DNA from 2 places in the Oceanobacillus sp. FSL K6-0127 genome. Region 2 is predicted to be linked to the other one. Evidence: predicted binding sites of a transcription regulator. Region 2 holds the regulator's gene; the other holds the start of a gene.
What was found. The regulator LexA, encoded in region 2, represses DNA repair genes until DNA is damaged. The targets are predictions, from matches to a motif close to CGAACATATGTTCG.

Region 1 (11,071 bases), 520 kb from region 2:
GCAAGTGGAGCTGGTGGGCAGCATGTTAATACAACTGACTCAGCTGTTCGTATAACGCACCTGCCGACAAATACAATTGTTACATGTCAAAATGAGCGCTCTCAAATTAAAAACCGTGAAGCAGCAATGAAAATGTTAAAATCAAAGCTTTACCAATTAGAAATAGAACGTCAACAACAAGAGCTAGATGATATTCGTGGAGAACAGAAGGAGATTGGCTGGGGAAGTCAAATTCGTTCTTATGTTTTTCATCCTTATTCCATGGTAAAGGATCATCGAACAAATATGGAAACAGGGAACACACAAGCTGTAATGGATGGAGATCTTGGCATTTTCATTGATGCTTACTTAAGATCACAAATAAACTAATACATCAAAAGGGGGCTCATTCTATAAGAATGAGCCCCCTTTTGATGTGGAGCAGAATATATTGCTATTGTTTCATAAATTTGCCATAAACCGCTAAAGTTATTGATTTAGCAATGTTATGAGTGATGTTAGAGATGTAAACGGTTGTAACAGCGGTTTTAATCTAAATGAAAAGGGTTATAATAGGGGTGTGATCTTTATATAAAGTGTAAAGGGGATTTTTAAAATGAAAAAATGGTTAGTAGCAGTTTTGTTTTTAGCAGTGCTTGCACTAGGTGCCTGTGGAGCTGGTGATGACAATGCATCAGATGATGCGGGTACGGATGATTCCAACGATGGTGCAGTAGAAACCTCCGCAGGTGAAGAAGTTTACCAATCAAATTGTGCTTCATGTCATGGTGCCGACCTCTCTGGTGGTGCAGGTCCATCCTTAGCGCAAGTAGGATCTAAATACTCGGCAGATGAAATTGCTGATATTGTGAAAAATGGTAAAGGCAGTATGCCAGCACTTAATGTAGCTGGTGAGGATCTTGATGCTTTAACGAGCTGGCTATCTGAAAAACAATAACTTTATTTTAAAACAGAACGAGCCCAATATAGGTAGAAATAGTCGCCTATATTGGGCTTTTTTGTTTTTTAGAAAAACATTACATTCTTTACGCATTGAAATATAATTGTAATAATTTTATGTCTAAAAATGCTGTAGAAAGATGTTATAATAGGTAGGAAATGTTCGAGGTTTATTCGGAAATAAATATAGATTCATAGATTGACAACTAGGAACAACAATTATAAAAAAAAGGTGATATTTAGATGATATTAATGAAAGATGTATATAAGACATATGACAATGGTGTCACCGCATTAAATGGTGTCAACGTAGATATAGAGCAAGGTGAGTTCGTATATATTGTTGGCCCGAGCGGTGCAGGGAAATCGACATTTATTAAATTAATATATAGAGAAGAGAAACCAACTAAAGGTTCGATTATTATTGGAGATACAGATTTAGGAGACATTAAAGAGCGAAAAGTTCCTTACATACGTCGGGACATTGGTGTCGTATTCCAAGATTTCAAGCTTTTACCCAAAATGTCCGTTTATGAAAATGTGGCATTTGCGCTTGAAGTAATTGAGGAATCACCAAAAAGTATTCGTAAGCAAGTAATGGAAGTACTGGAAGTAGTGGGATTGAAGAATAAAGCCCGCTCCCTGCCGAGTGAGTTATCCGGGGGAGAGCAGCAGCGTGTTTCTATAGCTCGAGCTATTGTTAATCATCCTAAGATTGTAATTGCTGATGAGCCAACTGGAAACCTGGACCCTGATACATCATGGGGGATTATGAAAACATTTGAAGAAATTAATGCTAGAGGAACAACAATTATCATGGCCACTCACAGTAAGGAAATTGTAAACACAATTAAAAAACGAGTAATTGCTATCGAAGGCGGTATGATCGTTAGAGATGAGCAAAGAGGGGAATATGGCTATGAGATTTAGAACTTTTATGCGGCATGTACGTGAAGGCTTTAAAAATATTTTTCGTAATGGTTGGATGACTATTGCTTCTGTAGGTGCCGTTACAACAACATTAATTTTAGTGGCAGTTTTCTTAGCATTAGTACTTAACTTAAATGAGATGGCAAAGAGTATTGAAGATGATGTACAAATTAACACGATGATAGATCTGACAGCAACAGAGGATGAGATTATCGAATTAGGTGAGGAGATTGAACAGATTGAAGGTGTGGACACAGTATCATTCTCTTCCAATGATGATGAACTCCAAAAACTAATTCAAAGTATGGGCGAAGAGGGTGAAGCTTGGCATTTATTTGAACAGGACAACCCTTTAAACCATGTTTATATCGTAAGAGCGCTAGTTCCTGAAGATACAGATCGCATTGCTTCTGAAATTGCTTCGTTCAATTATGTTGACCAAGTAAACTACGGTAGAGATGTTGTTGAACAATTATTTGAGTTTAATAAATATGCAAGGACAATTGGACTTGCTTTAATTATCGCTCTAGTATTCACAGCAATTTTCCTGATTTCTAACACCATTAAAATTACGATTATGGCACGAAGCACAGAAATTAGTATTCAGAAACTTGTAGGAGCGACAAACGGATTTATTCGCTGGCCATTCTTTGTTGAAGGGTTACTACTTGGAGTTCTAGGCTCCATCGTTCCGATCGCAGTAATCTTAGGCGGCTACTACTACTTGTACACCAACTTCAATGACCAAATTACATTTAGTTTTGTAGAAATGCTACCATTTAGTCCATTTGCTTGGCAGCTATCATTAATGATACTTGCAATTGGTGCAATTATTGGTGTATGGGGAAGTGTCATGAGTGTACGTAAATTCCTAAAAGTCTAAGCCGACTTGCTCGTAACGGCTCTTGAGGTACATCCAGCCGGAGCGAGCTTTTACATAACAAGCAACATAACATCGTCTATGAAGCATGCCTAGACAACAAGAGTGAACAGAAAAAGCAAGAAGGAACTTGCAATATATTAGGTGAAGGAGAAATACGAGTGAAAAAAGTAGCTTCAAGTATACTTATCGCAGGGCTGATTTTAATGACTATACCAACTAGTGGGTTTCATGTTTCTGCAGAATCGGTTGGTGATTTAGAAAAGAAAATTAACGATTTAGATAAAGAACAGTCTGGATTGAATGATGAAAAAAATAATCTAGAAGGTAATAAAAGAGATACGGAAGAAAAATTAAATAAAAATAAATCAAAGCAGAGCACTGTCGAACAGGACATTAATTCAATTGATGAAGAGTTAACCTCTACACAAAATAATATTAGCAATAAAGAAAATGAGATAACTGAAACAAATAATGAAATCGAAACATTAACATCTAAAATTAATGAATTGACAGAGAGAATTGAAGAATTAAAAGAAGAGATTAAGATATTAGAAGATCGAATCGAAAAACGCGACGCACTATTGAAGGAACGTCTTCGTACCATTCAGCAAAATGGTGGGGATATGAAATATATGGAAGTTATTTTCGGTGCAAGCAGTTTTGGAGACTTTATTAGCAGAACATCGGCAGTGAATACAATTATGGATTCTGATAAAACGATTATGGAAGCACAGGCTGCAGATAAAAAAGTACTTCAGGAAAATAAAAAAGAAGTAGAAGCGAATAAAGAAGAAGTAGAAGTGAAGAAAGTAGCAGTTGAAGATAAGAAAAAATCACTTGAAAACCAAAAAGAAGAGCTAGTAGCGTTAGAAGGTCAACTAAAAGATCAAATGCAAGAAAAAGAAACGCTGATGGCACAACTTGAAGAAGAGCATCAAGATTTAGAAGAATACAAATTGAGTATTGAAGACGAGCAGCAAGTCCTGAATGATCAAGAAAAAGCTATTAAACTAGCAAAACAACAATATGAGCAAGAAAAAGGAAAATTGGAACAGCTTGCTAAAGAGGAAGCAGCTCGACAAGCTGCTCAAGAAAAAGCTTCACAAAGTAGTTCAGGTTCATCAGGAAGTTCAAATACAGTTGCTTCCACACCAGCTCCGACACCTAGTGGAAATGGAATGTTTATCAGACCGACAAGCGGTCCAGTAACTTCTTCATTTAATCCAAATCGAATGCACCCGATTCACAACGAGATAAGACCGCATAACGGGACTGATTTTGGTAAGAGAAGTTCAGCGGATGCTCGGATTGTAGCAGCTGCAGATGGTGTTGTTTCAACTGCTGGAGCATTGGGGAGCTTTGGGAACACGGTTATGATAACTCATGTTATTAATGGTCAAACATATACTACAGTATATGCGCATTTAAATAGTATCTCAGTTTCCTCTGGACAAACGGTTAGTCAAGGACAGCAGATTGGTGTTATGGGAACAACTGGTGGATCTACTGGTGTACATCTTCACTTTGAAGTTCACCCAGGCGGGTACAAAAATCCAGTGAATCCAATGAATTACCTTAATTAACTTTTTAAAAGCATACCAAGTCAGGTATGCTTTTTTACTATCCATGGAACGTTTGCATATTTGGGTGATGGTTAAATCCATAGTCAATCATAAAATAAAATGTTATGCTATTACTATTCGTATATCTTTCGGCAGATCCATATACTAATATACAGCATCAATTTTAAATTAGAGGTGGAAAAATGAAATTGAAAAAGTCTCAAATTATATTGATTTTCGTCGCTGCCTTATTTCTTGGATTCGCAGGTGCTTATGCAGGTGTGGAGTTTGCACAATCTAAAGATTCAGGAATGAAACAAGGTGCGAATCAAATTACGAATAACGGTTCTACAAATGAGGATACGGAAGCACCAGATTCTTCTGCTGATTTAAATAAAATTAACCAGGCCTATTCGTTGATCAAACAAAATTACCTGGAAGAAGTAGAAGATACACAGTTAATTGAAGGTGCGATCGAAGGAATGCTTTCCACCTTAGAAGATCCGCATACATCTTATATGGATATTGAAACAGTAAATCAATTTACCGATCAAATTGAATCCTCTTTTGAGGGAATTGGTGCAGAAGTGAGTATGGTTAACGGACTTGTTACCATTGTAGCGCCAATCAAGGATTCACCAGCTGAAAAGGCGGGCTTGCGACCGAATGATCAAGTATTAACCGTAGATGGAGAAAGTCTAGAAGGATTAAACTTGAATGAAGCGGTTGCTAAGATTCGTGGTGAAAAGGGTTCAGAGGTTGAATTAGAAATTCAGCGTGCAGGTGTTTCCGATCCATTCCCGGTTACAATTGTTCGTGATGAGATTCCGGTCGAAACGGTATATAGCAGTTCAGAAATGGTGGATGGAAAATTAACTGGCATCATCGAAATAACAAATTTCTCGGAGAATACTGCTAAGGAATTCGAAGAACAATTAGCAGCTTTGGAGAAGGAAAATATTGAAGGGCTAGTTATAGATGTTAGAGGAAATCCAGGCGGTCTTCTTGATGTAGCGGAGGACATTCTATCACTCTTTGTCCCTAAAGATATTCCGTATATTCAAATTGAAAACGGTGATGGTGAACGAGAAGGCTATCATTCACAATTAACGGAGAAAAAAGGTTACCCAATAAGCATTTTGATAAATGAGGGCAGTGCGTCAGCTTCTGAGATATTAGCTGTTGCATTAAAAGAATTAGACTATGATGTCGTTGGAGAAACGAGTTATGGAAAAGGAACTGTTCAACAGGCAGTGCCATTAGGAGATGGAAGCTCGATTAAATTAACGACATTTAAATGGTTATCACCACATGGAGAGTGGATTAATGAAAAAGGGGTTGAGCCAACAATTGAGGTGAAACAACCTGAATATTATTACACACATCCAGTGCAAATAGAAGAAGATGCGTTGAAGGTTGATCAGACCGATGAAGCAATTGCCAATCTGCAAGTGATGTTATCTGGATTAGGCTATGATACAGGACGAACAGATGGTTATTATAGTGAAGAAACAGAAGAAGCAGTATCCTCATTCCAGTCTGATAATGATTTAACCGATACTGGTGAAGTTGATCAAGATACAGCTGGACTAATCGAAGCGCAGGTTATTGAGAAGATAAGGGATCGTGACGATGATAACCAAATGGAGGAAGCGTTGAAAGCATTATATTAATAACAGTGCATGAAAAGTCCACGAGTGTTGCTCGTGGATTTTCATATTAAAGGTAGTTAGTACAATCATAGCAGGATAGTGTGTTCCCTTTACTGGCAATGCACTCTATTGTTCTCTACCAATTAACAAGAAAAGCAGGAGATTGGTCGATATTTATCGAATAGGTAAAGAAAGGTAATACATAGAAGAAGGTGAGCAGATTTGGCAGAAGCATGGCTGATTGAGTTATTAAAAGGAATCGGTAGGTTTTTTATCAATCCACTGGTATACTGGACTATTTTATTGTTATTTATCGCAGGGCATAGACGGATTAAGCAAGAGAGAATGGACTATGGAGTTAAAATATTTGATGTGTTTTCAGAGTGGAAAAACACGCTGGGAACATCACTCATAAGCGGACTCGTTATATCTGTTATTACAATTGGTACTGGGATGGTGTTCAGTTATGAAATGATTTTGTTATTAGCTATTGTAACGATTATTTTATCGATTACAATGCGCTTTTCATTGCTATCGCCAAGTTATACCATTGGACTTACATTTGTAATCCTGTTTATTTTACCACTAGTATTGGAAAATCAAACAATTATTACGGATACAGAATTGTTGCTTTCAGCTATAGATTTTACAGGTATTGCATTGCTTTTGGGAATCATGATTTTGGTGGAATCAATTTTAATTCATAACGTGAAACGAAATGCAACATTCCCAAGCATTGCGTTAAGTGATCGTGGAGCGTGGGTTGGTCAACATCGGATTAAGAAATTAAGTTTGATTCCGTTTTTTGCCATGATCCCAAATGGATTAATTGCACCGTTTGCCCCTTGGTGGCCATATTTTTCGATTGGTGAAGAAACCTACAGTGTAATTCTTATCCCTTTTCTAATAGGTTTTGATTATTTGGCGAAAGGCCATTTTCCGGTACATGCAGTTCAAAAGATATCCAAATTCAATACATTATTGGGAATTGGAATATTAGCGATTGCTGCAGGTAGTATATTTCTGCCATTCTTATCTATTGTCGCAGTGATTCTCGCTATAATAGGGAAGGAATTTTTGAATTACAAATACCGTGTAGGTGATCGATTGCGACGACCATTCTTTGGACAATTGCAAGATGGTTTAACGATTGTCGGAATTATTCCAGCAACACCTGCAGCACGATTAGATATATTCATAGGTGAGACCATTGTAAAAGTAAATGGCAAAAGAGTCGCAACAGAGGAACAATTTTATAAAGCATTACAATCCACTGGAGCGTTCTTTAAGCTGGAAATACTTGATGATCGAGGAGAAAATCGTTTTGTTCAAGGTGCGTTTTATGAAGGAGATCACCATGAACTTGGGCTGTTGTTTGCTTCTGCGCCATACAGACAAAAGAAGTCTCGAATAAGCTCGTAATTTTCAAGTAACGGAAAGGCTTGAAGATTTCGATACGCAGACCATAGGAAAAATGTATTTATGTAAAGAGCCGAAATTTCTTATGACCACGTTATAGTGGTATAGGGAATATCGGCTTTAAATTTTGTCTCCGTTTATTACGAAAATCCAGCAGCAATCGCACCAAGTCTACTTAAATTACATCGCGTTTTCTTTTCAAGCCATAATAAAAACAAGACAAATGATTTTCTAGATCAATGAACGGGTAGTATACTATTAATGAAAAAGCTAAAAAGTCGAATACTTGTTCGTTTTTGTGTTAAAATATATAATTAGATATGATAGAATGAGTTATAGAACGGATCGGAGGAAATAGCCGTGGATGATAAATTTGAACTTGTATCGAGCTATAAACCGGCTGGGGATCAGCCGAATGCAATTAATGAGATTACGGAGAAGGTTCTTTCCGGACAACGACATCAAACATTACTTGGAGCAACAGGAACGGGAAAAACATTTACGATGTCCAATGTTGTCACAGAAATAAATCGCCCGACGCTTGTAATTGCACATAATAAAACATTAGCTGGACAATTATACAGTGAATTTAAAGAGTTTTTTCCAAACAATGCGGTCGAGTATTTTGTTAGCTATTATGACTATTACCAGCCAGAAGCATATGTGCCCTCGACAGATACGTTCATTGAAAAAGATGCAAGTATTAATGATGAGATCGATAAATTACGTCACTCTGCAACCTCTGCTCTATTTGAAAGAAATGATGTGCTAGTTGTTGCAAGTGTGTCCTGTATATATGGATTAGGTAATCCGGAAGAATATCGTAACCAGGTACTTTCATTGCGAATGGGAATGGAGAAGGATCGTGACCAGTTGCTTCGTGATTTAGTAGATATTCAATATGCGCGTAACGATATAGACTTTCAACGTGGAACATTCCGAGTGCGAGGAGATTCGGTTGAGATTATCCCAGCTTCCAGAGAAGAGCATTGTATTCGAGTAGAATTTTTCGGAGATGAAATTGACCGGATTCGTGAGGTTGATGCGCTCACGGGTGAAATTATCGGTGATCGAGAGCATGTAGCAATCTTTCCGGCTTCCCACTTCGTAACTGGTGAAGAAAAAATGAAGATTGCGATTAAAAATATTGAAAAAGAATTAGAAGATCGTCTAAAAGAGTTGCGTGACAATAATAAACTTCTTGAAGCACAACGTTTAGAGCAACGAACAAATTATGATTTAGAAATGATGCGAGAAATGGGATTTTGTTCTGGAATTGAAAATTACTCGCGTCATTTAACATTACGTGAAGCCGGAGCAACGCCATATACATTGCTCGATTTCTTTCCAGAAGACTTTCTTGTCATCATCGATGAGTCCCACGTAACGTTGCCGCAAATCCGGGGAATGTATAATGGTGACCAAGCAAGAAAACAAGTCCTTGTTGATCATGGATTCAGACTTCCATCTGCTTTGGATAACCGCCCACTGAAATTTGAAGAGTTTGAAGGGAAAACAAAACAACTTGTTTATGTATCGGCAACACCTGGTCCATATGAATTGGAGCATAATCCAGTGATGACAGAACAAATTATTCGACCAACTGGTTTGCTTGACCCAGAAATTGAAGTGAAGCCTATTGAAGGTCAAATTGATGATTTAATCGAAGAGATTAACAAACGTACAGAGCGAAACGAACGTGTTCTCGTAACAACACTGACAAAGAAAATGTCAGAGGATCTTACCGATTATCTGAAAGAGATTGGGATGAAAGTGGCATACTTACATTCAGAGATTAAAACGCTAGAACGTATTGAAGTTATTCGAGATCTTCGTGTAGGAAAGTATGATGTACTTATAGGGATCAACTTATTACGTGAAGGGTTGGATATTCCAGAGGTTTCACTTGTGGCAATCCTTGATGCTGATAAAGAAGGTTTCTTAAGATCAGAACGCTCCTTAATTCAAACAATGGGCAGGGCTGCACGTAATGAAAATGGTCATGTAATCATGTATGCTGACAAAATAACAAATTCGATGCAAGTTGCAATGGATGAAACGAATCGTAGGCGGACCATACAAATTGCATATAATAAAGAACATAACATCGTACCGAAAACGATTCGTAAAGAAGTGCGTGATGTCATCAAAGCGACAATTGCCGCAGAAGACCAAGAAAAATACGAATCAACGACAAAAGGCTTAACGAAATTAACGAAGAAAGAGAAATCGAAGGTACTCGAGCAAATGGAAAAAGAAATGAGAGAAGCTGCCAAGGCACTCGATTTCGAAAAAGCAGCCGAGCTTCGTGATGTGATTTTTGAACTTAAAGCGGAAGGATGAGCAGTTCATGCTTAATAAAACTATTAAAATTCAAGGTGCTCGTGCACATAATTTAAAAAACGTTGATATCGAAATCCCCAAAAATAAGCTCGTTGTCTTAACGGGTTTATCTGGTTCGGGTAAGTCTTCCTTAGCATTTGACACCATTTATGCAGAAGGACAGAGACGATATGTGGAATCACTTTCTGCATATGCTAGACAATTTCTTGGTCAGATGGACAAACCGGATGTGGATTCGATTGAAGGACTATCGCCAGCTATTTCCATTGATCAGAAAACAACGAGCAATAATCCAAGGTCAACCGTAGGAACGGTCACAGAAATATATGATTATTTGCGGTTGTTATATGCAAGAATTGGAAGACCAACCTGTCCAAAGCATGGGATTGAAATTAGTTCCCAAACCGTCCAGCAAATGGTCGATCGGATTTTGGAATATCCAGAACGAACAAAGCTGCAAATCCTTGCTCCAGTCGTTTCTGGACGAAAAGGGGAGCATGTTAAATTATTAGAGAAGCTAAAGCAGGAAGGTTACGTCCGAATTCGCGTTGATAAAGAGATGCGAGAAGTAACAGACGAAATCAAACTTGAAAAAAACAAAAAGCATTCGATTGAGGTCGTTATTGATCGGGTTGTGGTAAAAGAAGGTATAGCTGGACGATTAAGTGATTCCATTGAAGCTGCACTTCGATTAGGTGAAGGAAGAATTATTGTTGATATTATCGATGGGGAGGAGCTTGTTTTCAGTGAGCTTCATGCATGCCCGATATGCGGTTTTTCTATTGGAGAATTAGAGCCGCGTCTGTTTTCTTTTAACAGTCCGTTTGGTGCATGTACAAGCTGTGACGGATTAGGAACAAAATTAGAGGTTGATCTGGATTTAGTCATACCTGATTGGGATAAAACGTTAAATGAAAACGCAATTGCACCATGGGAGCCAATTAGTTCACAGTACTATCCGCAGCTATTGAAGAGTGTATGTACGCATTACGATATTGACATGGATATACCGGTTAAAGATATTCCAGAAGATAAAATGGATAAGATTTTAAATGGTAGTGGAAAAGAAAAAATCCATTTTTATTATAAAAATGAGTTTGGTAATATTCGTGATACGGATATTCTTTTTGAAGGAGTGTTGAAAAATGTAGCGCGCCGTTATAAAGAAACTTCTTCTGACTTTATTCGAGAAACACTCGAAAAATACATGACTCAAAAAAACTGTCCAACATGTAAAGGACACCGACTTAAGCAAGAAGCGTTAGCTGTTTTGATTAATGGTTTACATGTGAGTGAGGTTACGAAGTTTTCTATTGTAGAAGCGATGAAATTCTTTAAAAAAA
Region 2 (11,071 bases):
TGAAGATTTTATAAGTAGTATGGAAAAAATCATACCAACAAAGAACGCTTCCAATACTTGAATCCAAGCAATATGGAATACTGGGAAAATAAACATCAATGCACCAGTACTCATAAATAATGGCGGCAAGATAATTTTCTTTACGGAAGCTGGCTTCTTCGCTGCATTTAACCGTACAAATATCATTCCGATAGCCATACCTGCTGCTACAATTGTACTCGCAACCAACCAAAACATGTCAATCACTCTTTCATAAAAATGAATCTATTCCAGATTCATTGATTCACTTTAGTTCACAGTTTAATAACCCACCTGTAAAGAAGCCAATTCACAACGGCTATTAAACGAACTTCATTTTTTTGTTTTTCAATACTATAGTAATATATGCGACTGTAAAAATCCATTAAAATCCGGAAAAACCAAACCATCCCGCTAAAAATCCTGTCAGTTTAGTCATCCAATCAAAAAAGAGTGCAATTCCCATTAATACCATAACCCAACCACCAATAGTAACGAGTCGGCTGCTGTGCTTCTTAATCCACTTTAATTTCCCAATAAACAGGGATAGCAATATAAATGGAATAGAGAATCCTAGAATGTAACTGATCATCATAACCATACCCACTTCTGGATTCGTTGCCGCTAACGACAAAACGATGAGCAAAATCGGACCAACACATGGTGTCCAACCAAGCGAGAAAGCCATTCCAATAATAATAGATCCAAAAAATCCTGCTGGACGATTTTTAAAATGGATTTTTCTATCTTTCATAAGAAATTCAAAGTTTAATATTCCTACAAGTACAAGACCAAAAAATATAATTACAATTGCACCAATTTGTCTAATAAGATCTTGGTATAACGTAAGAAACTCTGCAATAAATGTGGTAGAAAATCCAATCATGATAAATATACTTGAAAATCCAATCAAAAAACAAAACGTATGTATAAGTGCTTTCTTATTGAGTTTTTTATTTTCATCATTTATTTCACTAACACTCATACCAGTAATATAAGATAAGAAAACTGGATAAAGCGGTAACACACATGGTGAAATAAAAGATAGAAAACCCGCTCCAAATGCGAGGAAAATATTTATTTCTGACATTACAATCCCCCTATCATTTCCATTTTCTATTCTAACAGAAAATGTTATAAAGGAAAGCAATTGATTTTGACAAATAGCGTACACTTTGATTAACACGTACGATTACAGGAAAATATCTCTACAAAATTATATCAGCAATATTATTCATACTCGTTTAAAACATTTTCTATTAGCATGACATATCACCACACATACTTAGCGGGCTATAAAATGATCAAGAACATAAAAAAACCACTCCTTCTGCTTCATTTTTCAACAGGTAAGTGGTTTTTGAGAAAAATTAACCTAATTATTTCTAAAGTGCTGTGACAATTTAACCAAATAAAGTTTTTCCTATGTAAAAGGGTTAACTAACTACTGTCAAACCCTTGATACGAGTGCTTTTACTTTTCACCTTGATTATTCATTGCACGCATCATTTGATTAATTTTCTTTTGCGACGGTTTTTGACCCATTTGCATCATTAATGTCCGAAGCATCTGCTCATTAATAGGTGGATTCTTTTTCAAATAGCTCATCATATATTTTCTTGCAATAAAAAATCCAAGAGCAACACCAGCAATTAACGCTGCTATAGCAATTAGTACGACCCAAATTGTGCTCATCTCTAGTTTCTTCCTCCTTCGTGTTGTCTCTAATACAGTATATTAAATTAACGATGAGAATACAATCGATTACGAAAAGATTGTAACAAATTTATCGAAAACCTGGTCACTCAACGTTTTTCACTTAATTCAAGTTTTTCTTTAGATACATATCAATGCTTCTAAACGAATCTGTTTAATACTATAAAATATGCGTGGGTAGATGTTATTAAGAAAAAGGATTTGAATCTCTCTCTTAATAATCTACATACAATTTCAGCTTCGTATGCTTCGTTAGTTTTTAGAAACATTTCTTTTCCTTCCTGATTATGTCTTTGTTAATACCTTTCTCATCATATTGTATATTCAGTTCTTCATCTTTAAATCCTTCGAGTAGATACATTATCTTAGCACACATGTGTTGGGAAAAATACAGATATAAAAGTAATTAACCCAATTTAATTGCAATAGATGTCGGTTGATCAACATAACTGAAGCCCTGCCTCAACTGCAGTCGCGAGTGTTCTCTACCTCGACTAAATTATAAAAATGAAACCGTTGGGTATACGTCGGTGCAATTAAAGGATATAACGAGGAAGGTTATGGAGCGCTATTTAATTGGAGATAAAGCTGTTCCTTATAAACGGAATGATAGAAGTTGGAAAATGTAAGAGATTATTCTTTAACAATCATTCTATTATTTTGCCACAATTTACTGATATAATGCTATTGAGGTGAGAATAAAATGGACTTTAAATCTATTGCTAAAAAAGGTGCTAAGGCATGGAAGGATATGGATACACAAAAGAAAGACAAACTAAAACAAGAAATAACCAAGAGGATAAAGAGTGAATCTGCTAACAAAATGATTAAAAAACTATTTAAATAAGCAACTAAGGTAAATAGGAGTACATAAACATCTACATTTCCATGCCCTCCTTTAACCTGATAGAAATAACCATATAATTACATAGATAAGGGAGACACCCTAATGGATTACCTTAAAATAGCAAAAGAGTATTATTTAAATCTGATTGAAGTAAGCATACTTATTTATCTCATTCGTGCATTTCCTAATTCAGCATCAATAGAAGAAATGACATGCAATGAAGTTGTTTATTGGCAAGTTCAGAAAGGACTTGACAAATTGATTGAGAAAGAACTAGTAAGCAAAGTAAATCAAAAATATAAGATTCAAAGAGATATTTTAATTTGATGATATGGCTTATAAAGTGTTGTCAATTAAAAGGTCCCCACACGCAGTGATATTAATTGACAATGGTGTTCCACCTAGAACCATAGCTGTTCGTTTGAGAAACACTATTGATATGATATTTATTCTCATTCTACTAAAGAGCAAGAAGATAAAGCAGTCAGTACATTCATTAATAGACTAGCTGGGGCTAATTGATTTAGGTTAGCCCCTAAACACTACAGCACAAAGCTTTTTAAAAGTATATTAAATTAACGGTGAGAATACAATATTTGCCTCATTCTAACACTGTTTTTCTGTGTGATTGGAGAAACCCAACCATAATTGGGGGCTTTTTTTCCTTGGACAAATACAAAGGGATAGCAATTGCGTAACATAGGAAATAACAGCATCGCAGCATCTTGTAATTCGTTGCACTGAAAATGCAAACGCCCATTTTCTGCATGAAGGCGAATCATAATATCATTTTTAGTTAAGTACAGCATGTGACCATCTGTTTGAATTGACATCTGGTTAAGAGCTTGACTATTTAACTGTGCTGCAATGGCCTGTAAAGAAATATGATGAGTAATATATATGTATTGGTCTCTCAAATCTTTTCTAGTTGGATTAGCCTCATATTCTTTAAGAAATCGGTGTAGTATATCACTTTTATGAAAATAAGATCTTGCGACATCCTCTTTGATCCAATAAATAGCATACTCCATCATCTCTACTCTCCTCCCCTTTTAACTCTATTATCTATTATAGAGAAGCTGTGCAGAAAAGAATGTCATATTACCATGCAAATACCAACTAATTTTGTCGAATTGGCAAAACAAAGCGGTAAAGTATATTTTTTCTGTTATTTCACCTTTTTTATGAACAAAATTTTACTATAAAGGCTTTCTTCGAACAATCCAATTTTGCATAAAAATAAAGATGGCTCCAAAATGGAACCATCTTTATTTTAAGCTTTATTTTAAAACGTCCTTAACATGCTTGATAACATTTTCAACTGTAAAGCCATACTCAGTGATTACTTTTTCTCCTTTTGCAGAAGCTCCGAATCGATCAATTCCGATGATTGCTCCCTCATTGCCAACATAACGGTCCCAGCCGAATGATGAAGCCATTTCAATACCGACACGTGCTTTCACATGTGGTGGCAATACTTCATTACGGTATGCCGCGTCTTGCTCTTGGAAACGATCCCATGAAGGCATACTTACGACGCTTACATCAATATCTTTTTCTAGTAATTCTTTCTGTGCAGCTACCGCTAATTGAACTTCAGATCCTGTTGCAAGTAACAGTGCATCAGGAGTTTCTTTCTTAGACTTACTAATTACGTAAGCACCTTTCTTAACACCTTCGTAGGCGTTTTCTTTCGTACCTTCCAGTGTTGGCAAGTCTTGTCTTGTTAACACAAGTGCAGTTGGTTGATCTTTTGATTCTACTGCTAGTCTCCATGCTGCTTGTGTTTCATTAGCATCAGCAGGACGAATCAATGATAATCCCGGAATTGCACGCAACGCAGCTAGATGCTCTACAGGTTCATGCGTTGGTCCATCTTCACCAACAGCAATTGAATCATGTGTAAATACGTACGTAACCGGCGTATTCATAATAGAAGATAAACGGACGGCTGGACGTAGATAATCACTGAAAACGAAGAATGTACCTGCATACACATTTAAACCACCGTGTAACGCCATACCATTCAACGCAGCGCCCATTGCATGTTCACGAACACCAAACCAAATATTTCTTCCCGCATAATTTTCTCGAGTGAAATCTTCATCATCATTCATTGTTGTTTTATTCGATCCTGCTAAGTCAGCACTCCCACCGAAGAAATTAGGTACTGATTTTGCAATTGCATTCAAAACTTTCCCAGAGGATGCTCTTGTTGCCAATGTATCTTCTCCTGGCTGAAATACTGGAAGTTCTTTTTCCCATCCAGCAGGAAGTTCTCCGTTTATTGCAAGCTCAAGCTCGCCGGCTGCTTCTGGATATTTCTCTTTATACGCAGTAAACAATTCATTCCATTGTGATTCTTTTTCTGCACCATCTTGTACAATTTTTTCATTAAAATCTGCATATACTTCATCCGGAACATGGAAATCATCATGTGTCCATTTATAATATTCTTTTGTTAATACTACTTCATCTGTACCTAAAGGCGCACCATGTGAAGATGCAGAAGCAGATTTATTCGGTGAGCCATAGCCGATAATCGTTTTTACCTCGATTAATGTTGGCTGTGTTGTATTGCTTTGTGCCTCTTTAATCGCACTACGAATTGCATTTAAATCGTTTCCATCTTCTACACGAATTACTTGCCATCCATACGCTTTAAAACGCTGCTCTGTATTTTCAGAGAAGGAACGGTTTAGGTCACCATCAAGTGAAATATCATTTGAATCATATAACGCAATTAATTTACCTAAACCTAAATGTCCAGCAAGCGATGCTGCTTCGTGTGAAATACCTTCCATTAAATCGCCATCACTAACAAGTGCATACGTATAATGGTCAACAACGGATAAATCTTCTTTATTAAACTTAGCAGCTAAATGTGCTTCAGCCATTGCCATACCAACAGACATTGCAATCCCTTGGCCAAGTGGTCCAGTTGTCGCTTCTACACCATCTGTATGATTCACTTCAGGATGACCAGGTGTTTTAGAGTCCCATTGACGGAAATTTTTCAAATCATCAATTGTAAGATTATAACCAGATAAATGAAGCAAGCTGTATAAAAGCATGGATCCATGTCCAGCAGAAAGTACGAACCTATCTCGGTTAAACCATTTTGAATTCTTTGGATTATGATTCATAAAGTCCGTCCAAAGCGTATATGCCATTGGCGCAGCTCCCATTGGTAAACCCGGGTGACCTGAATTTGCATGTTCGATCGCATCAATCGACAATGTACGAATCGTATTTACTGATAACTGTTCAATCTCATGTGACATAGTTTCTTGCACCTCTCGTTTCTAAATTAATGGAGTATTCTTCTTCATTCTATAATGAAACCGGTTTTGTAACAAGTAATTCCTTCTATTTTGTTTGCTGTCCAAACAAAATAGAAGCTAACAATGAAATCTTTCGTAAATTAAAACTATTGGAGATAACACAAACAAAGAACAGCTGACCACTTATATAGTAGATCTAACTGTCCTTTATGCAAGCAAGCATTATGATTAATGCATTTTATTCCTTTTTTGTAAATCTCGAACTTTTTGTGGTGTAACATCATTTCCAGCAGGGTCAATTACTGTCATTGTTTTAAATTGGTTTTTAAAAGAACTCCGTACATTATTCAAATATTCTTCTCTTAATTGCTTTTGTTCTTTTTTTTCCTTATCGGATAAACCTTCTTCTTTAGCTTTCTTCGCCAATATATTAATACGTTCTAGTTTTTCTTTTGATAGCATAGAACGGACCTCCCACTATTTAAAATAACATTAGAAAACTTGGCATTCGTCAAGATTTCAGGCGAATGTCTTACCCAAACTGCAAAGTAGTATGCATTCCTTCCTATTTGCAAAATAAAAGACAAGAATAATAATCTAATTCCTGTCTTTACATCGTACTCTACACGCTAGCGATATTCAAGTATTTCGAAATTCTTTATACCTCCGATGAACAGTTGCCTTCGAAACATTATACCCCAATCCATTTAATGTTTTTGTAATTTCATCAAAGGTAAGGTTGTTTTGACGCAGGCGGACAACTTCCTCAATCGGAAATGAAATACGATCTCTTCCTGGTGCGTGGTTAATATTGGAGAGGTTTTTACTTGGATTATAACCTTCTCGAATAGCCTTTTTCACCCCACGTTTTATTTTCATGTTGTGAATTTTCCGTTGGTATTCCTCAACAATTCCTACAATCTGCAAAACCATCGAATCTGATTCAGTTAATTCCAACTCTCCATCTTGCATCACTGTGTAGATAGGAATCTGCATTTTATTCAACTGATGAAATAGGGCAATTTTCGTATTCCCCCTACCTAGTCTTGTCTCATCCTGAATCAATAAACAATTAGCTTTGTTTGCAGAAAAATAATCGAGCATTTGAAAGATACCTTCTCGTTCAATTTGATAGCCACTCTCTTGCTCCTCAATACAATCAATAACCGTAAAATTATATTTTGCTGCAAGATTGAATAATTCTTGCTTCTGCCGAGCTAATGAAGTTTCTTGCGTTTTTTTATCTGTACTAACACGGCAGTATATCAGTGCATTCAAAACGTCGTGCCCCTTCGTAAAATATTTTACCCACTAATAATGATAGAAAAGTATAAGAACCCTAATGTTAACGCAAAAGCTACTAAATAAAAAGCATCCGTTTTTGAAATTTTTTCAAACATGATTATAGCCCCCTTTTTAAGAACGACTGTTCGATTAACAAAAGTATACTACCGAACATATGGTCTTGTCAACTTTTTTTAGAACGAATGTTTGCTTAAGTATACGTAAAATGGTAAACTATCATTAATAAATCCTATGTGAGAGGTGAAAAAGAGATGACAAAACTTTCAAAAAGACAACAAATGATTCTTGAGTTTATAAAAGATGAAGTTAGAAAAAAAGGATATCCACCGTCTGTACGTGAAATAGCAGCCGCTGTTGGTCTTGCTTCTAGTTCTACCGTTCATGGGCATCTTGAGAGAATTGAATCGAAAGGATATATTCGCCGGGATCCTACAAAACCAAGAGCAATCGAAATTATGGATCTATCAGAAGATAGTCATATACCTAAAGAAGAAGTTCGCTATGCTCCAGTGATCGGTAAGGTTACTGCAGGTATTCCAATTACTGCCGTTGAGAACATCGAGGAATTTATTCCGCTTCCTAGTACAACCGCAAGTCCTGATGATAATTTATTTATTCTGGAAATTGATGGAGAAAGTATGATAGAGGCCGGAATTCTTGATGGAGATATGGTTATTGTTAAGCAACAAAACACTGCAGATAATAGTGATATTGTTGTGGCAATGACCGATGATAATGAAGCAACAGTAAAGCGATTTTTTAAAGAAAAAGGGCATATTCGCCTACAACCAGAAAACGCGACGATGGAGCCGTTAATTTATCAAAATGTCACGATTTTAGGAAAAGTAATCGGATTGTACCGGAATATTCATTAATCTATCGGCACGGCCGGAATAATATTCCAATATATACGTATTCAATAGCCCTATCACAAAAAGTGTTGGGCTTTTTTCTATTCGTTATCCTTCAAGACGTTTTATAAACAATATAAATACCGTTCACACTTATGTATGAACGGTATTCGGAACTAATCGTTATATGAAGTTTATTAAAAGGAGTTACAATACATCACTCCGATAATTTGGTGATTATTTCGTGGGTACATGCCAAATATCAAGCATTGAACTTCACTAAATATTTAACCGCACTCACCAAATAAACACGCTTAATAATTTGTTAGATACTGCTCTCTCTCCCATGGGTGAACAGTTGTTCTGAACATATCCCATTCAATTTCCTTCGCTTCAATAAAGTGTTCAAATAAATGCTCACCTAGTGCTTCAACAAGTACTTCATCTTTCTTAAGCTCAGTTAGTGCATCCATTAACGTAGCAGGTAAATCTTTAATACCATTTGCTTCGCGTTCCGCTTTATCCATTACATAGATGTTACGATCAATCGAAACTGGCGGCTCCATTTTATTTTCCACTCCATCTAAGCCAGCAGCTAACAATACAGAAAGTGCCAGATATGGGTTTGCGGCTGGATCTACACTGCGAACCTCAATACGAGTGCTTAACCCTCTAGATGTTGGAATTCGAATTAATGGACTACGGTTTGATCCAGACCAAGCAACATAACAAGGTGCTTCGTATCCAGGAACTAATCGCTTATAGGAATTTACTGTTGGATTTGTAACAGCTGTAAAATGCGTTGCATGTTCTAATATTCCAGCAAGGAATTGAAATGCAGTTTTACTTAATTCCATATCACCACTTTTATCAAAAAAGGCATTCTCTTTACCGGAAAACAATGACATATTCACATGCATTCCAGAGCCATTTACTCCGAATAATGGTTTTGGCATAAAAGTTGCATGCAGATTATGCTTTCTTGCAATTGTTTTAACAACTAATTTAAAAGTTTGAATATCATCTGCATGCTTGATCGCATCAGAGTATTTAAAGTCAATTTCATGTTGCCCTGGAGCTACCTCATGGTGAGAAGCTTCAATCTCAAAGCCCATTTCTTCCAACTCCAAAACGATATCCCGACGGCAATTTTCCCCTAAATCTGTTGGTGCTAAGTCAAAATATCCACCATGATCATTTAATTCAAGTGTTGGCTCACCATTTTCATCCAGTTTGAACAAAAAGAATTCAGGTTCAGTCCCAATATTAAATGCAGTGAATCCTAACTCTTCCATTTTCTTTAGGTTACGCTTCAAGTTGTATCTCGGACATCCAGAAAACGGTGTTCCATCAGGATTATAAATATCACAAATAAAACGAGCTACCTTTCCTTTTTCTGAAGTCCATGGGAACACTACAAACGTATCCAAGTCTGGATGTAATTGCATATCCGATTCTTCAATACGAACAAAGCCTTCAATCGATGAACCATCAAACATCATTTTATTATCCAAAGCTTTATCTAGTTGACTTAGCGGGATTTCGACGTTTTTGATAGTTCCAAGCATATCCGTAAATTGCAAACGGATAAACTTAACGTTTTCCTCTTTAATTTGCTTCTTGATTGATTCCTTTGTAAATCTCTCTCCCATACTTGCTTCTCCTCCTAAAAATATATTATAAATATGCTGCGGGAAGCTCCTGAAAAACGTCGTTAAATATCATTGCTTCCCTCACATACTTAACACCTTTTTTATTAGATGCTTGGTATTCGTAAAGGCTATTCTTAGAAACTAATTCATCAAATTCTAAGAAAACCCAACACTTGTGCAAGCCTCTTGAGAACAACTGTACAGTTAGGAAATTTTAAGCTTACCTAACTGCGAAAAAATCTTGAAAGTTCGCCTTGTCGCAAGCTTGTTCTTCCCAGTCTACCAGCTTCACTTAACTCATGTTTTAAAATTTTTCGAAGTTCTTTATCAGATATATCCGATTTCTGCTCAACCTTCTCCTCAACGATTACTTCCCCCTTAAGCAAAAGCTTTATCCCGGCTAGATTCAAGCCTTTATCTAAAAGGTCCTTAATTTCTAAAAGTTTGTCAACATCATTGAAGGAAAACAAACGTTGATTGCCAGAGGTTCGTTCCGGTGTGATTAATTCATTTTCTTCATAATATCTGATTTGTCTCGCTGTTAGTTCAGTTAGTTTCATAACTATACCAATTGAGAACAAGGGCATCGAACGACGATCTTGATCATTCAAAAGATAACCCCCTAAGCTTTTATAACAACATTATAAATTATGTAAGGTATCCTGTCAATTATATGTCAGGAATTCTAACATCGTTTTTCATAGAAACTCTTTATAGTCATTCTATTCCCTTTTTAACCGGTAAAAAACCTTTATCCAATAATACTTTTACGGATTCTTTTAAAGCGATTTTCACATGAGAATAGGTTAATCCTCCTTGAACAAATGCTGTAAAGGGCTCTCTTATTGGGCCATCTGCTGATAGTTCAATGCTTGCACCTTGAATAAATGTACCAGCGGCCATAATGACCTCATCCTCATATCCCGGCATTTCGCTAGGGTACGGTGTAACAAAGGAATTTACTGGAGAATATTGCTGGATGGCCTGACAAAAAGCTATCATTTGATCCGCTTCTTTAAAGGTTACCGATTGAATTAAGTCTGTTCGTTTCTCCTTATAACCTGGTGATGTTTGAAACCCGACCAACTCCAGAAAACGCGCGGTTAACACTGCTCCCTTTAACGCTTCCCCAACAATATGTGGTGCAAGGAAGAACCCTTGATACATTTCTTGAAGCATGTCCATCGTAGCACCGGTCTCTTTACCAAGTCCTGGAGCTGTTAAACGATTCCCGCATTGGTGTATTAAATCCGCTCTCCCAACAATATATCCACCAGCTCGTACAATTCCACCACCTGGATTTTTAATTAAAGAACCAGCCATAATGTCTGCCCCAACCTGAAGTGGTTCCTTATCTTCCACAAATTCACCATAGCAATTATCAACAAAAACAATAAT

Region 1: uvrB (excinuclease ABC subunit UvrB) is a predicted target of LexA. The motif match lies at 7,665-7,678, and genes of this name have one in related genera.

Annotation. Positions count from the first base shown of each region.
Region 1 covers NZ_CP150287.1:3,481,060-3,492,130, reverse strand. Annotated here, with positions in the region: one part of gene prfB (peptide chain release factor 2) at 1-369, shown strand, start outside; gene cccB (cytochrome c551) at 596-937, shown strand; gene ftsE (cell division ATP-binding protein FtsE) at 1,183-1,869, shown strand; gene ftsX (permease-like cell division protein FtsX) at 1,859-2,752, shown strand; gene MHH64_RS17235 (peptidoglycan DD-metalloendopeptidase family protein) at 2,911-4,335, shown strand; gene MHH64_RS17230 (S41 family peptidase) at 4,518-5,987, shown strand; gene MHH64_RS17225 (PDZ domain-containing protein) at 6,189-7,388, shown strand; gene uvrB (excinuclease ABC subunit UvrB) at 7,746-9,728, shown strand; gene uvrA (excinuclease ABC subunit UvrA) at 9,736-11,071, shown strand, end outside.
Region 2 covers NZ_CP150287.1:2,959,460-2,970,530, forward strand. Annotated here, with positions in the region: gene MHH64_RS14700 (cytochrome c biogenesis protein CcdC) at 1-237, opposite strand, end outside; gene MHH64_RS14705 (cytochrome c biogenesis protein CcdA) at 404-1,108, opposite strand; gene MHH64_RS14710 (YneF family protein) at 1,492-1,713, opposite strand; gene MHH64_RS14715 (hypothetical protein) at 2,438-2,581, shown strand; gene MHH64_RS14720 (hypothetical protein) at 2,684-2,908, shown strand; gene sirA (sporulation inhibitor of replication protein SirA) at 3,157-3,615, opposite strand; gene tkt (transketolase) at 3,862-5,865, opposite strand; gene MHH64_RS14735 (DUF896 domain-containing protein) at 6,094-6,327, opposite strand; gene MHH64_RS14740 (recombinase family protein) at 6,505-7,143, opposite strand; gene lexA (transcriptional repressor LexA) at 7,422-8,045, shown strand; gene glnA (type I glutamate--ammonia ligase) at 8,336-9,673, opposite strand; gene MHH64_RS14755 (MerR family transcriptional regulator) at 9,898-10,260, opposite strand; gene MHH64_RS14760 (methionine gamma-lyase family protein) at 10,391-11,071, opposite strand, start outside.